2 regions of the Devosia sp. J2-20 genome follow, and region 1 is predicted to be linked to the other one. Evidence: riboswitches for the same ligand, from Rfam matches in the RefSeq annotation. Region 1 holds a riboswitch; the other holds the start of a gene.
The links. Region 1 has a riboswitch for FMN ahead of AC0L37_RS11040 (DMT family transporter). Riboswitches for the same ligand answer to the same signal wherever they lie in the genome.

Region 1 (7,803 bases):
GGCGGTCTGGCCAATATCATCCGGCTGACCCAGGACACGGTGTTTCAGCGGGCGCTGACCAATACGATGATCTTCCTGGCTGTCCAGGTGCCGGTCATGCTGGTGCTGGCCATGCTGTTTGCCAATGCGCTCAACGACAGCAGGCTGTGGGGCCGCAGCATCTTCCGCACGGCGATCTTTTTGCCCTGCGTGACCTCGCTGGTGGCCTATTCGGTGATCTTCCGCTCGATGTTTGCCCAGGATGGCATCATCAACCAGATGCTGATGGCGATCCACGTCATTGCCGACCCCATTCCCTGGCTGGCCGACCCGTTCTGGGCGCGCGTTGTGGTGATCCTGGCGATCACCTGGCGCTGGACCGGCTACAACATGATTTTCTATCTCGCCGCGATGCAGAATATCGACCGCTCGATCTATGAGGCGGCGCGCATTGATGGCGTGCCGGCCTGGGCGCGCTTCTTCTACATCACCGTGCCCATGCTCAAGCCGGTGATCCTGTTCACCACCGTGATCTCCACCATCGGCACCTTGCAGCTGTTCGACGAGGTCAATCTGATCACCCAGGGCGGACCTTCGGATTCCACGCTGACGCTGTCGCTCTACATCTACAACCTGACCTTCAAGTTCATGCCCAGCTTTGGCTACGCGGCCACGGTCAGCTACGTGATCGTGATCCTGGTGGGTATCCTGAGCTTCATTCAGTTCCTCGCGGCACGGGATAAACGCGCATGAGTAACCCCCTCGCTTTGCTCAGCCGCACCGCCACCTATGCCCTGCTCACGCTGGCGGCATTCATTTCGGTGTTCCCGTTCTTCTGGATGCTCGTGGGGGCCACCAACAGCTCCAATGACATCATTCGCGGCAAGGCCACGCCCGGCACGGCCCTGTTCGATAACATTGCGACATTTGTGAACTCGGTGGATCTGCCCCGCATCCTGTTCAACTCGTTCTTCATCGCTGGCGTGGGCACCATCGCCACGCTGATCGTGGCGTCACTGGCCGGCTATGGCTTTGAGATGTTCCGCTCGAAGGCGCGTGAAAAGGTGTTCGGGGTGATGATCCTGGGCCTGTCGATCCCGTTTGCGGCGCTGATGATCCCGCTCTTCGTGATGATGGCGAGCTTCAAGATGATCAACACCTATCAGGCGATCATCCTGCCCACCGTGGCCTCGATCTTCATCATCTTCTACTTCCGCCAGGCCACCAAGGCGTTCCCGACCGAGTTGCGTGATGCAGCCAAGGTCGACGGGCTCAAGGAATGGCAGATTTTCTTTTTCATCTACATGCCGGTGATGCGCTCGACCTATGCGGCGGCGACCATCATCGTGTTCATGGCCAATTGGAACAATTACCTGTGGCCGCTCATCGTGCTGCAGACCAATGACATGAAAACCCTCACCCTTGTGGTGGCGGGCCTGACATCGGCCTACACGCCCGATTTCGGTGTCGTCATGGTTGGTTCGATAACGGCCACCCTTCCCACCCTGATCATCTTCTTCCTGCTCCAGCGTCGCTTCGTCGAAGGCATGCTGGGCGCGGTCAAATAAGGTTCAAAACCATGAGCAGCTTGAAGCTTAGAGGCGTGCGCAAATCCTATGGCACCGTCGAGGTGATCCGGGGGATTGATCTGGATATTGCGGCCAAGGAATTCGTGGTGTTTGTCGGTCCGTCAGGATGCGGCAAGTCCACCCTGTTGCGCATGATTGCCGGGCTTGAGGCGATCACCGCGGGTGATCTCGACATCGGTGGCCAGCGAATGAACGATGTCGATCCATCCAAGCGCGGCATCGCCATGGTGTTCCAGTCCTATGCGCTTTATCCGCATATGACGGTGCGCGACAATATGGGCTTTGCGCTGCGCTTTGCCGGTGTGGCCAAGGACAAGATAGCCAGCCAGGTCGATGAAGCCGCCCGCATTCTGGCGCTGGAGCCCCTGCTGGACCGCTTCCCCAAGGAACTCTCGGGCGGGCAACGCCAGCGCGTCGCCATCGGCCGCGCCATTGTGCGCAATCCGGAAGTGTTCCTGTTTGACGAACCGCTGTCGAACCTGGACGCCGAATTGCGCGTGCATATGCGCATCGAGATCGCGCGGCTGCACAAGGAACTCAAGACCACCATGGTCTATGTGACCCATGATCAGGTCGAGGCCATGACGCTGGCCGATACGATCGTGGTGCTGCGTGATGGCATTATCGAGCAGGTCGGCAAGCCACTGGAGCTCTATGACGATCCTGCCAACCTGTTCGTGGCCGGCTTTATCGGCTCGCCCAAGATGAACCTGATGGCGGGCGTTGTAACGGCATCGGGCAATGGATCGGTTACGGTTGAGCTGACCCATCAGGGCAAGGCGCAGGTTACCCTGCCCGTCTCCGACACGCCGCCGGCTGTCGGTGCGGCGGTAACCATGGGTGTGCGGCCTGAGCACTTCGGCCTTGAAGGCGCCGGCGGCGCTGAAATGAGCGTCAACATTGACGTTGCCGAGCATCTGGGCGCGACGAGCTATATCTACGCCAACACCAAATCGGGCGAACAGATCATCATCGAGCGGGAAGAGTCTCGCCACGAGCACGATCGCGAAAGCATCACGGTCTCAATCGATACGGCCAAGGCCTATCTGTTCGACGACAAGGGCCAGCGCGTCCGCTAGCGCTGCGCCAATCAGTTTTCCAATCCCGGCGCTTGGCCGGACTACTATCCGTTACAAAGGACCATTTTCATGGCTGAGAAAATTCGCTGGGGCATTATCGGACCCGGCAGCATCGCCAAGGCGTTTTTTGGTGGCGCCAACGACTCCCGGCACGGGGTTGTGGCGGCCATTGCGACGCGCGATCCGAGCAAGCCGAACCTGGCTACAGACTTCCCCGGCATTCGCGTGGTCAAGGGTTATGACGCCCTGCTTGCCGATCCCGAGATCGACGCGGTCTATATCGCCGTACCCCATACCGGCCACGCCGAATGGGCGATCAAGGCGGCCGAAGCGGGCAAGCATGTGCTGGTGGAAAAGCCCTTCGCGCTGTCAGCCTTCGAGATCGGCGCCGTGCTGCATGCCCACAAGCAGGCAGGTACCTTTGCTGGCGAAGCCTTCATGTATCGCCTGCACCCGCAGACCGCCAAGCTGATCGAACTGCTTAAATCGGGCGTCATTGGTGACGTGCGGATGATCCAGTCGAGCTTTGGCTTCTCCATGGGCAAGTTCCAGCCCGAGCACCGCCTGTTCGCCTCCAAGCTGGCCGGCGGCGGCATTCTTGATGTCGGCGGCTATCCCGTCTCGATGGCCCGGCTGATTGCCGGCACTGCCATGGGCAGGCCCTTCGCCGATCCGGTCAAGGTGGCTGGCACCGCCAAGCTCAATGCCGAAGGCACGGATGACTGGGCCGCGGCTGTACTGACCTTCGAAAACGGCATAGTGGCGCAGGTCTCCTGCGCAGTGATGGCCAATCTGGACAATGTGCTGCGCATTCACGGTGCAGATGGCCGTATCGAGGTGCCTGACTTCTGGTTTGCCGGTGGCGACCGCACCAAGGGCGTCGGCAAGATCGACATCATCAAGGACGGCAAGACTGAAACGGTCAGCGTGGGCGAAGAGCGCCACGTCTATTCGTTCGAGGTCGATGCCGCCTCTGAGGCCATCCTCGCCAGGCGGCAGGAACTGGCTGAGCCAGGCATGAGCTGGAATGACACTCTGGGCAATGCCCGGGTGCTCGATCAGTGGCGTCGCGATGCCGGGATCGAGTTCTCGGTCGAAACCAGCGCCAACCGCGTCAACACGCTGGCCAATCGCCCGCTGGGCGCCAATCAGGGCGTCATTCCCAAGCGTTCCATTCCAGGTCTGGGCAAGCAGGCCTCGACCGTGGCGCTGGGCTTTGAGGACTTCAAGAGCTTCGCGTCAGGCGCCATCCTGCTCGACGCATTCTGGGAGCGTGGCGGCAATATCTTTGACACCGCCTTTGTCTATGGCGGCGGCTATACCGAAAAGCTCTATGGCGAGTGGCACACCAATCGCGGCACGCGCGAAGGCTCGGTGCTGATCGGCAAGGGTGCGCATAGCCCTCTGTGCTATCCCGACGTGATCGCCAAGCAGCTGACCCAGTCGCTGGACCGGTTGCAGTCCGACTATGTCGATATCTACTTCATGCACCGCGACAATCTCGATGTCCCGGTTGGCGAGTTCGTCGACGCCATGGATGCCGAGGTCAAGAATGGCCGCATTCGCGGACCATTCGGTGGCTCCAACTGGACCCGGGAGCGCTTCGACGAGGCCGTGGCCTATGCCGAACGCACCGGCAAGACCAAGCCGATGGCACTGTCGAACAATTTCGCGCTGTCCGAAATGCTGGAGCCGATTTGGGATGGCTGCGTCACCTCGGCCTCGGACGACTGGAAAAAGTGGCTGACCGACACCCAGACCACCAATTTCTCCTGGTCCAGTCAGGGCCGTGGCTTCTTCACCGACCGTGCCGGTCGCGACAAGACCGACAATGAAGAGCTGGTCCGCTGCTGGTACAATGACAAGAACTTCGCCCGTCGCGACCGCGCGATCGAGCTGGCCGAAAAGATCGGTCACAATCCGATCCATGTCGCCCTGGCCTTCGTTCTGGCCCAGCCCTTCCCGTCCATCCCGCTGATTGGGCCCCGCACGCTGGGCGAACTCGACGATAGCCTCTTGGCCTTCGACATCAAGCTGACCCCCGAACAGGTTGCCTGGCTCGATCACGGCAACTAGCGGTTCCTCCCTGCCGGCCTTCCCCCACGGGGGAAGGTCAGGTGGGAGCAACAAACCAGCTTGGCAGGCGAAAGACCGCCTTCCGGTCCAGCAAAAAAAGCCCCCAATCTTGTGCTTCTTATCCCCGTGGCCAATGGCTGCGCATATAGTTCTGTCATTGCCTGCGTCAGAGCCCAGTCATGACGAGTGATGCGCGCAGGGACTGCCGGGGATGGGAGGTCGCTCCCGTCACGCGGGGGAAATGTGTGCTGCCTCGGTCTGCAATACGGCCAGCCATGCCCGACCCGTGCAAAGCCCCGGCGTGATGGCGAGGCGGCTGTCTCACTTTCACTTTATACCCTTGGAGGCAGCCGCCTCGCCATCGCAGCTCGATAACCGCATTCAGGCGGCGCTTTCGCGCGACCAGTTTCCTCGATGGGCCAGCAAGACGCACGGTTACAGCCATGTAGCTACTTGTCGGCGCCCGGGCCCTCCCCTATGTTCGGCGCTGCGGAACGATAGTTTCGCAATGTTCTCAGGGCGGGGTGCAATTCCCCACCGGCGGTAAAGGCGGCGACGCCAAGCCCGCGAGCGCTTCGTGCAAGCGAAGGTCAGCAGATCCGGTGTAACTCCGGAGCCGACGGTATAGTCCGGATGAAAGAGAACGGGACCACGCTGGCACGCCCCGCGTCCGCACCCTTTTAAGGGCCGGGCCGCGGGCGTTGGCGAGACTTCCCGTAACCCTGAGGAAACTGGTTACGGAAAGGACTTTTGTAATGAACCACGTTTCCTCGTCTACCCAAAATAGCGCCGTCACAGGCGCCCTGTTCATGGTGGTGGCAAGCCTTGCCTTCGCCGGCACCAACGTGCTGCAATCGGCGCTGCCAACGCCGGTGGAATATGGCGGCTATGGCATGAGCTCGACCGGCATGGCGTTCTGGCAATATGTCATCGCCTCGGTCCTGGCCCTACCGCTCATCATGCGCATCGGGGTGCACAATCTGCGCACCAAACACCCGGTATTGCACGGGGTTCGTGCCTTTGTGTCGGCGCTGGGCGTACACGTGTTCGTCTACGGCTTCGCCTCGGGCGTGCCGATCTGGCAGATGGTCACCCTGCTCGCCACCGGCCCGCTCTTCATCATTCTGGGCTCAACCCTGTTCCTCGGCGAACGCGCCTCGACCGCTCGTATTGGCGCGGGCCTGGTCGGCTTTGTCGGTGCCATCATCGTCTCCGGTGTCGGCGTCGAGGGGCTCAGCGCCTATACGCTGATCCCGATTGCGGCCGCTGCGCTGTGGGCGACCACCGACGTGCTGACCAAATATCTGTCGCGCACTGAATCGCCGGAAACGCTGACTGTGTCGCTATTGGTGCTGGTCACGCCCAATCACCTGCTGATCCTGCTGGCCGTGAACGCCTTCGCCTGGCTGGCGCCGACGCTGGTCCCCAACGGGCTGGCCACCGGCTTCCCCTTCGCCCTGCCCTCCGGCACCGGGCTGTGGCTGTTGCTGCTGCTGGGTGGGTTGACGGCAGCCGCGCAATATCTGCTCAGCATCGCCTACAAGGTCGCCGACGCGACCTATCTGCAGCCATTTGGCGATCTCAAGGTGCCGCTGAGCGGTCTGCTGGGCTGGATTGTTCTCAGCCAGGCCCCATCGATCTGGTTCTGGCCTGGGTCGATCCTGATCCTGGCGGCGTCGACCTTCATTCTGTGGAATGAATCGCAGAACCGCCAGAAACTCAGCATGGCCTGATATGCCAAGGGGGTCGCCGACAGGCGGCCCTTTTTCATGCCCAGTTGTCCCCGCGCGGTGGGCATATTGTATCCTGCTGGTAACCGGTTCAACGGGGTCCACCAGGGCATCGTGTTTTATTCCACCTTTGGAACAGGCTTTCCAAAAAGACTTGAATGCTGGAGCAGTTTGGGGAAGATGGCGGCGCAATAGCGAGGACCCGCATGTCTGAAGTCACCGCCACAGCCGAGCCACCGCAGGATTTTGATGCCCTGCGCACCGCGATTATCGAGCGCAAGAGCGAATTGCCCAAGCGGTTGAGCCAGGTCGCGGCCTATGCGCTGGATAATCCCGACGAGATCGCCTTTGGCACGGCAGCCAGCATTGCCCTGTCAGCCAATGTGCAACCGTCAACGCTGGTGCGCTTTGCCCAGCATTTCGGGTTTGACGGCTTTTCCGGCCTGCAATTGCTGTTCCGCGCCCGATTGAGGGAGCGCACCTCATCCTATGACGACCGGCTCAAGGCGCTAGAAGCCGGCGACACCACAATTGCCGAGAGCACCAGCCTGCTCAACGGCTTTCTGGCTGCCGGGCACCGATCCATTGACGCCATTGCCGCCGCCGTGGATCCCGATCAGCTGGAACGTGCGGTGACGCTACTGGCAGGTGCCGACACCATTTATCTGATCGCCAAGCGCCGCTCCTACCCCATCACCAATTACATGGCCTACGCCTTTGGCAAGCTGCGGGTGAAGTGCCAGTTGGTCGGCACCTCTGCGGGGACCGATGATGACCTGCTGGCCATGGCCACACCGCAAGATGCTGCCTTCGCCATCAGTTACGCCCCCTATGCTTCTGAAAGCGCGGCGCAGGCGCGGGCGCTGGCGGCGCGCGACATCCCGGTGGTGTCGCTGACCGACTCGGCTTTCTCGCCACTGGCAGAGTGTTCCCGGGAATGGTTCGAGGTGGTCGAAGCCGACCATGCCGGTTTCCGCTCGTTATCGGCGAGCATGGCCTTTGCCATGGCGCTGACGGTTAGCATTGCGGAAAAGCGGCGCCGGGGCTGACATTCCACAAATAGAACGCGCGTTCTATATTGACGAAGCGCCGGAACCTATGTTTCATAATCGGCATCCAGATCGCTGGATGAAGACTGATTGGCCGTTGGCCGCATGGGAGGATCGCCGTGACAAACGCGCAGCCCGAACACGGGACGAAAACGCTCGATGTCATTACCATCGGGCGCGCTTCGGTGGACCTGTATGGCCAGCAGATCGGCACGCGGCTTGAAGACGTCGGCAGCTTTGCCAAATCCGTGGGCGGCTGCCCCGCCAATATTGCGGTGGGCACGGCCCGGCTGGGGCTGAA
Region 2 (7,803 bases), 1.1 Mb from region 1:
ATTGAAACGGCTCACCACGATGGCGATCCGGCTATCTTGGGAAGCGATAATATTGATCATGGGTTACTTTCAGCTAGGATGAGTCAGCGCGTGACCGAATTTTTCACGCTTGGTATCGAGATAACGCAGGTTGAATCGGTTCGAGGCAATAATCAGGGGCTGTTGCGCCTGAACGGTGATACCATTGGCCTCTAGCGCCTCGGCCTTGGCCGGATTGTTGGTCAACAGCGTGATCGTGTCGATCTCGAGTGCCCGCAAGATCTGGGCGGCGATCGCGTAGTTGCGGGCATCGGGAGCAAAACCGAGATCGGTATTGGCTTGCACGGTGTCGCGGCCCTTGTCCTGCAGGGCATAGGCGCGGATCTTGTTGGCTAGGCCAATGCCGCGGCCTTCCTGGCCGCGCAAATAGATCAGCACACCGCCGGTGCCGCTGATCATTTGCTGCGATTGCTGCAATTGAGGGCCGCAATCGCAGCGCAGCGATCCCAAAGCATCGCCCGTCAGGCATTCGGAATGCACCCGGACCAACGGCACGCCGGAAATTGGTGCGTTGACCACTGCAAGGTGCTCCGCTCCATCAAGAAGACTGCGAAAGGCATAGACCCGCGCGGCAACGCCCGACAGGGACGATGGCAGATCGGCGACGGCCACCTGTTCGACCAGTTGTTCGGTCCGGTAGCGATGGGCGACAAGTTCGGCAATCGTCAGTATGGGCAGACCATGTCTGGCGGCAAAGCGCTCCAGATCAGGGCGTCGCGCCATCTCACCGTCATCCCGCATGATCTCGCAAATTGCGGCGGCCGGCTCCAAGCCAGCAAGACGCATCAGGTCGACCCCGCCTTCGGTATGACCGTTGCGCACGAGAACGCCACCCTCTGCCGCGCGCAGCGGAAAGACGTGCCCCGGCGAGACAATGTCTCCGGACCGGGCTTCGGGATTCACAGCAGCCAAAATCGTGCGCGACCGATCATGCGCCGATATGCCGGTGGTTATGCCCGCATGCGCCTCGATCGAAACCGTGAACGCCGTTGTCCGGCGGCCCTTATTGCTGTTCGTCATGGGCGACAGTTGCAGCCGGTCGACCTGCTGACCACTCAGCGCCAGACAGATCAGGCCCCGCCCATAGGTGGCCATGAAGTTTACAGCGTCAGGAGTCGCAAATTGCCCAGCAACAATCAGATCCCCCTCGTTTTCGCGGTCTTCGTCATCAACCAGGATCACCATTCCCCCCTGGCGAAGCTGGCTCAGGGCTTGGGATAGGGCTGACATAGGCGCTCCACATATTTGGCGATCATATCGACCTCGACATTGATTTCGTCACCCGGTCCGGTGGCGTGCAAGTTGGTGTGGTTCCACGTATGGGGAATAATGGTGATGCCGATAATGGTTTTGCCGTCTGCCGCGGCGCTGACGCTATTGAGCGTCAGACTGATCCCGTCCAATGCAATCGAGCCTTTTTGCACGCAGTAGCGGCCAAGTTCTGCGGGCAGTGCCAGTTCCAGTCTGAACGCCCCGTCCTCAGGGGTGGCAGCGATCAGTTGAGCAGTGCCATCAACGTGACCTTGTACCAGATGACCCGACAGCCTGGTTTCCAGGCGCACCGCACGCTCAAGATTGACGCTGCCGCCCACCGCAATCCGGCCAAGGCTGGTACGCGCCGTCGTTTCGGGGCTGACAAAGAAGGTCGCCTCGCCCCCCGTAGTCAGGTCGGTGACGGTCAGGCAAACGCCATTGACCGCGACGCTTTCCCCCAGCGCAAGGTCATCCCAACCGGTCTGCAACACCAGCACGCGGGTCTGTCCCCGCTGGGTGATGCTGATCACCGGGGCCAATCGTTCAACTATTCCAGAAAACATCGGTTTCCTCTCAACTTTAGGTTGTCGTGGAGCGGTAGCGGATCGTGACCAGATCGTTCGCGCCGGGATCTGCGGCCTGCCGGATCAGAACGTGTTCATCCCAGTGCCCTCCGGCCAGGATGGACTGGGTCAACTCGGCCCCGGCCTCGACCAAGACCTCCAGACATCCGGCTGCGCCCAGCCGCGTCAGGGCAGTGGTGATGTCGGTCTCGATCGACACCAGGAAGCCGCGGCTCTGCGCGGCCGCGATATAGGCGGGCGCGACGCGAGCACGACGGTCAAGAATGACCAGATGACGCTGCTTGTTCTGGAAATCGGAGACACGACGGACGCTGAAATCGGGTGCATCGGCGAGGACAGTGCCCGACCCCGTCAACACGGCGTCGGCCTGCTTGCGCCGGCGATGAGCGAGATCGAGCGCTGCGGGACCCGTGAATGTTTTCTGCCCTGCTGGGGGGACCATGCCGCCTTCGCGGCTGATCGCCTGCTTGAGCGTCACCCAGGGAAGTCCGGTTTGGGTGTGTTTGACAAAGGGCGCCAGCAGGCGGGCTGCCCTTCTATGAAGTTCTTCGGTCGTCCCGGTCTCAAGTTCGGCCAGGTCATGTACCGTCAGCCCTGCGCGTTGAAGATGCTCTGCGCCACCGCCGGCAACGCGTGGATTGGGGTCGCGCGCGCCGATCCAGACATGGTGGGCCGGCGTTTGCAGGAGGGCCCCGCGCAGGGCGGTGTTCGGCCCGAATGGTTGCAGGGCTCTAGGGTGACGATAATGGTGTGAATGCGGGCGAAGCTGCCATTTGATTGGCTCTGGGCAATAGCGAGCGCTTCAGCGTGAGGCTGGCCCGCTCGCTGATGTGCGGCCGCCGCCAATATTTCTCCGTCAACACCGAGCAGGACGCAGCCAACGGGCGGATTGGGCGCGGTCGCCCCTTGCCATTGCTGAGCCAGATCCAGCGCGTGAGCAAACGCCGAGGCGATTGCCCCTGCTGGCAGTGTTGAGTGTTCTTGGGTTTTTGACGTCTGCATGCCGGCCCGCACTTTCTCAAGAGAAAGACGCAGCGCAGGGCAATGACAGCAATTCCCCGTCTCCGGAGTGCGGAAACGTGGTTCGCCTGTCATGTGTTCTCTACCATCCGGACTATACCGTCGGCCTCGGAGTCAAACCGAGTCTGCTGACCTTGCCTCGATTGAAGCAAGCGCTCGCGGGCTGATGCGCCAAAGCGCAAACACCGCCGGTGGGGAATTGCACCCCGCCCTGAGAACGTCTGTCAGACCAGTTTGGTCTGACGACGGCGATATAGGCGGCAAAACCGGTTCACGCAAGTCACGTCCAGTTTAGCTGAAGCAAGATAATCCTCCCATGGCGGCGAACATCCCGACCGTCGGGGGCGCAAAAACTCGCCAACGGCCTAACGAATTGCTGCAGACCTCCGGGTCCAGCGGATAGGTATCCAGGCGCCACCCCGACAATATCGACTTGCGCTATCGTGCGGGGCTTCTGAAGTCGGTTCAGTCTTTCGCGCCAACGACGCAACGCTAGGGCGCATGGAGCGTTGTCGTCAGAAGACGTCGGCAACGGTCGGGTGTCTGAACCCTCATAACACGCCCCCAAGGATCATGGCGATGTCCGTGCCTCTCAAAGCCGTGATGATCAATTGCAGCCTTAAGCCTGAGCCGGGTGCCTCCCACACTGGGTCTGTGTTGCAGGCCGTTGAGAACATTATGGGCAAGAATGCGGTAGACGTGGTCCACATCCACGCCGCAGCCCGACAAATTGCGTTTGGGATTTATCCCGACATGACAGAGCACGGCGCCAAGATTGATGACTGGCCCGATATTTGGAAGCAAATCGACGCCGCGGACATCCTCGTCGTGGGGACGCCGATCTGGCTGGGTGAAGAAAGCTCGATCTGCCGGCTGGTGATCGAGCGGCTATATGCCATGTCCGGCATCCTGAATGACAAGGGGCAGAGTATTTTCTACGGCAAGGTCGGCGGGGCCGTTATTACCGGCAATGAGGACGGTATCAAACACTGCGCAATGACCATCCACTACGCCATGAGCCACGTCGGCATTACTATTCCGCCTCAGGCGGACTGCGGCTGGATCGGCGAAGCTGGCCCTGGCCCCTCCTATGGTGATGAGGTTGACGGTAAGCCAGTCGGTTTTGACAATGAATTCACGCAGCGCAATACAACGATCATGACTTGGAATCTGATACACTTGGCCCGCATGCTCAAAGTCGCGGGTGGGTATCCGAACGAGGGCAATGACCGTAATGCCTGGAATGCGGGCCAGCGCTTCGATTACGAGAATCCAGAATACCGTACCTAGGACGTGCGGCCGATATCCTGGGTCAGATCCATCGCGACTGCCAAACTCAAGCGCCTTAGTGTAGATATAACCAAGCTTACTTCATAGTCGGAGGAATCGCCCGCCTATCGGCGAAGACTCATTTCTTACTCCGACATGGCTTTTCTTCATCAGGAAGTCTTGTGTCGTTATGAGCGCAATTGACGGGTGCTATACTGTAGATTGGGTGGCATCTGGAATGCGCCGCTTCACCCCGCGCAGCAGGACAGTTTTGCAACGTCGCGGTCAAAGGTCTGCGCGGCGAGTTTCAGGCCTTCAACCGTTGTCAGGTAAGGGAATAGCGTTTCACCGAGTGCCTTGGTTGTCATGCCAAACTTCAGAGCCAGCGCAAGGGTCTGAATACTGTCTGAACCCTCAGGCGCCAAGATTACACCACCGAGCAAGCCGTCGGTATTTGCGTCCGCTATAAGCTTGATGACACCACGCGTATCGCGTGCCGCCAGTGCGCGTGGGACATTGTCGAACGTCAACACGCTGGTTTTCACCTCATGCCCTGCGGAGATCGCTCCGCTCTCGGTTAGCCCCACTCCCGCCACCTGCGGATCGGTGAACACGACCCATGGCATCGCCGCATTGTCATAGCGTTCTGTCCCGCCCATTGCGTTCTTGGCGGCAAGTTTTGCGCCATAAGCGGCCATGTAGACAAACTGGTCGCGGTCAGTCACATCGCCTGCAGCGTAGACACCGGGGCGCGTGGTCTGCATGTCATCGCCGACTTTGATCGCACTGCGCCGGTCAGTTGCAACGCCCATGGCTTCTAATCCCAGCCTGTCAGTATTTGGACTGCGACCTGTAGTAACCACCAGATGATCGGCACTGAGCTCAAGCGGCCTGCCATTTTGTGTAACGCTCAAAATTACGGAACCACCATCAGCGCGGCAGCCATCGTAAGTCACACCGCTACGCACGGCGATATCCTCGTCATCGAATACTTGTGCGAGCGCTTCGGAGACCTCTGGCTCGACCTCTGGCAGAAGGCGGGAACGGCAGACCACCGTCACCTTCACGCCCATACGCGCCATCATTTGCGCCAGCTCGACGCCAATGTAGCCGCCGCCAACAAATATCAGACTGTCGGGTAAAGTATCGAGTTCCAGGAGTGAGGTGCTGTCGAGTGTTGGAACATCTGCAATGCCGGCAATGCTCGGTAGTGATGGTCGCCCCCCAGTGGCTATTATGATCCTGGGTGCCTGGATCAGGCGATTGCCAACTTTTACGCCGTCCTTTACCAGCACAGCAGCACCCTCATCGAAATAGGTGATGTTTTCATACCCGGGGAGCAGGTCGGCATATTTCTTCTGGCGTAGACCTGCCACCAAAGCCTCCTTTCCCGCCATAAGTGCGCCCCAGTCATCGACTTGTGCTGAGCCCGACACGCCAGGAAACCGCATGGCTGTCCGTGCGCCGTAAATTGCCTCGGCTGCACGGATCATTGCCTTGGAGGGAACGCAGCCAACGTTGACACACGTGCCGCCGATGAGCCCATGGCCGATGAGCGCCACCCGCTTGCCTGCCTCTGCCGCCGTTATCGAGGCCGAAAATCCCGCTGAACCAGCTCCGATCACAGCGATATCAAAGGTGTCTTTGTCGACACTGGGAATGGTGCAGCAATCGTGCGTCTCGACCTGCTGGTCCATAGCTAAGTCCTTTCAGCGAGCGTATCCGCGCATTTGGTGTTGAGATGCGCGCGCGCAGCGGTGACTGGGGTCAGGAGCGGCGTCAGAGCCCATCCGATCTGGAAAAGCGGTTGCCATCATTGGCAATGGTCTCGAAGATCAAACCATGGAGCCTATGTCCGAGGCGTAGCTCGGATAGGCAAATATCATGGCTTTGATCTGATTGGCGGTCAGGCCAGCACCCATCGCCATTGCAAAAAGATTGATCTGTTCTTCAGCTCCAGGCCCGATTAGATGTGCGCCCAAGATCAGACCTGTACCCTGTTCAACTAGAACCTTGAAGGCTGATCGCTTCGCACCAACCCGCATAGACGAATACCAACCCGGCGTTCGCTCGAAATGCGTGTCGAACTTTAACCCGCGCTCTGTTGCAGCGAATTCTGACAAACCAACGGTGGCGACTGGCGGTAGCGTGAACACCACGCTTGGTACAGGTGGGTAAGACACTGTGCGTTCGTCCTTGCCTGCCAGCAAATTCTTGCCCGCAATGCGCGCCTCATACGCTGATACAGGGGTGATATTCAGGCCGCTATCAGCGCAGTCTCCGGCAGCGAAGATCGCAGGATTGGTGGTGCGCATCGCGCTATTTACCTGAATTCCGCGCGGTCCAGCCTCAACTCCAGCCGCTGGCAAATTGAGGTGATCAATATTGGGCACGCGTCCCGTTGCATGGACCACCAGGTCACATGTCTGTGTCTTGGTGCCGTAGGGCGTTTCAAAGACAACGGCGAATTCCTCTTCGCGCTTTTCAACCTTCAGTACCTTTGCCTCTGTCTGCAGGTCGATGCCCAACTCGACCGAGGCCTCAACCAGCATTTCAACCAGATCAGGATCGAACGGTCCGAGTGGTCGCTTTGCCATTTCCAGAACCGTAACTGCGCTGGCTCCCGCACGTTTGGCGATGTGGGAAAACTCCATCGCGATAAACCCGCCACCAACGAAGACAACGCGGTTGGGCCGTTCGGGCAGGTCGAGAAATTCCGTGCTGGTGGTCAGAAGACCTTCGCCAGGAATGTTCAGGGTCATCGGGCGGGCGCCGGTCGCAATATGGAAATGTTTGGCGCGCAAGGTTTCGCCGTTCAACTCAATTGCGTCAGACCCCGTGAACCTCGCCGACCCGTGCAATGTGGCGATGCCAGCCTTCTTGAAACCTGTCTCAATGCGTTGTGGCATTGCATCGGTGAAGGTGCGTTTGAACGCCATCATCTCGGGCCAGTTAATTGATGGACGGGCGTCAAAGCCGTTTCCCGACATGTTCTGCGCCCATTCCACGCCTTCGGTGACAGCGATCAGCATCTTCTTGGGATCGCACCCTCGCAGCGCGCAAGTGCCGCCATACGGCAACTCGTCGATACTGGCGACCTTCCAACCCGCTGACGCCGCCATCCTGGCCACCCCATTGCCGCCGGTTCCCGCTCCAATCACGATCAGGTCGAAGTCAAATGCCTTAGTCATGAGGGTTTCCCTTTATTGAAACAAAAATGGCGGCTCGGTTTATCGAGCCTGCATGGTCATGGCCCGCGTCAGGAATTCTTGCGCTGCTGACGGCGCCATACAGCGTAAACCGTCAACCCGATGAAGAACGCGAGTGCGGGCAACAGCACAAAGTCCAGCCAGCCCAGCACCGCCGACATCCCAACAATACCGAGAAGGATCACCAGAACCGGTGTGAAGCAGCAGAGTGCCAGAATTACCGTGCCGAACAGGCCAAGGCCGAGCAGTTGCTTGTTCGATTTCTCGGACTTTGAATTCATGAATATCGCCCTTGTTCATTGCCTGGTGTCACAAAGCTGCGCTGGCAGCGCGCTCTCCGAATTTCCTCGTCGGGCCTAACCCTGAACCGCTGCGGGGTAGCCTGATTGTTCAGACGCCAGTGCAATTGCCGCGATGTCGGTCTTCGC

Region 2: another riboswitch for FMN. It lies ahead of AC0L37_RS16340 (hypothetical protein); the one in region 1 lies ahead of AC0L37_RS11040 (DMT family transporter).

The regions. Positions count from the first base shown of each region.
Region 1 is NZ_CM147870.1:2,246,109-2,253,911, forward strand. It holds gene AC0L37_RS11020 (carbohydrate ABC transporter permease) at 1-732, shown strand, start outside; gene AC0L37_RS11025 (carbohydrate ABC transporter permease) at 729-1,547, shown strand; gene AC0L37_RS11030 (ABC transporter ATP-binding protein) at 1,559-2,647, shown strand; gene AC0L37_RS11035 (aldo/keto reductase) at 2,717-4,723, shown strand; FMN riboswitch at 5,230-5,372, shown strand; gene AC0L37_RS11040 (DMT family transporter) at 5,479-6,456, shown strand; gene AC0L37_RS11045 (MurR/RpiR family transcriptional regulator) at 6,660-7,502, shown strand; gene AC0L37_RS11050 (bifunctional 5-dehydro-2-deoxygluconokinase/5-dehydro-2-deoxyphosphogluconate aldolase) at 7,622-7,803, shown strand, end outside.
Region 2 is NZ_CM147870.1:3,308,592-3,316,394, forward strand. It holds gene ribH (6,7-dimethyl-8-ribityllumazine synthase) at 1-60, opposite strand, end outside; gene ribB (3,4-dihydroxy-2-butanone-4-phosphate synthase) at 70-1,269, opposite strand; gene AC0L37_RS16330 (riboflavin synthase) at 1,245-1,823, opposite strand; gene AC0L37_RS16335 (RibD family protein) at 1,873-2,355, opposite strand; gene AC0L37_RS16340 (hypothetical protein) at 2,466-2,972, opposite strand; FMN riboswitch at 2,971-3,120, opposite strand; gene AC0L37_RS16345 (flavodoxin family protein) at 3,477-4,187, shown strand; gene merA (mercury(II) reductase) at 4,415-5,863, opposite strand; gene AC0L37_RS16355 (dihydrolipoyl dehydrogenase family protein) at 6,002-7,357, opposite strand; gene merF (mercury resistance system transport protein MerF) at 7,426-7,656, opposite strand; gene AC0L37_RS16365 (heavy-metal-associated domain-containing protein) at 7,732-7,803, opposite strand, start outside.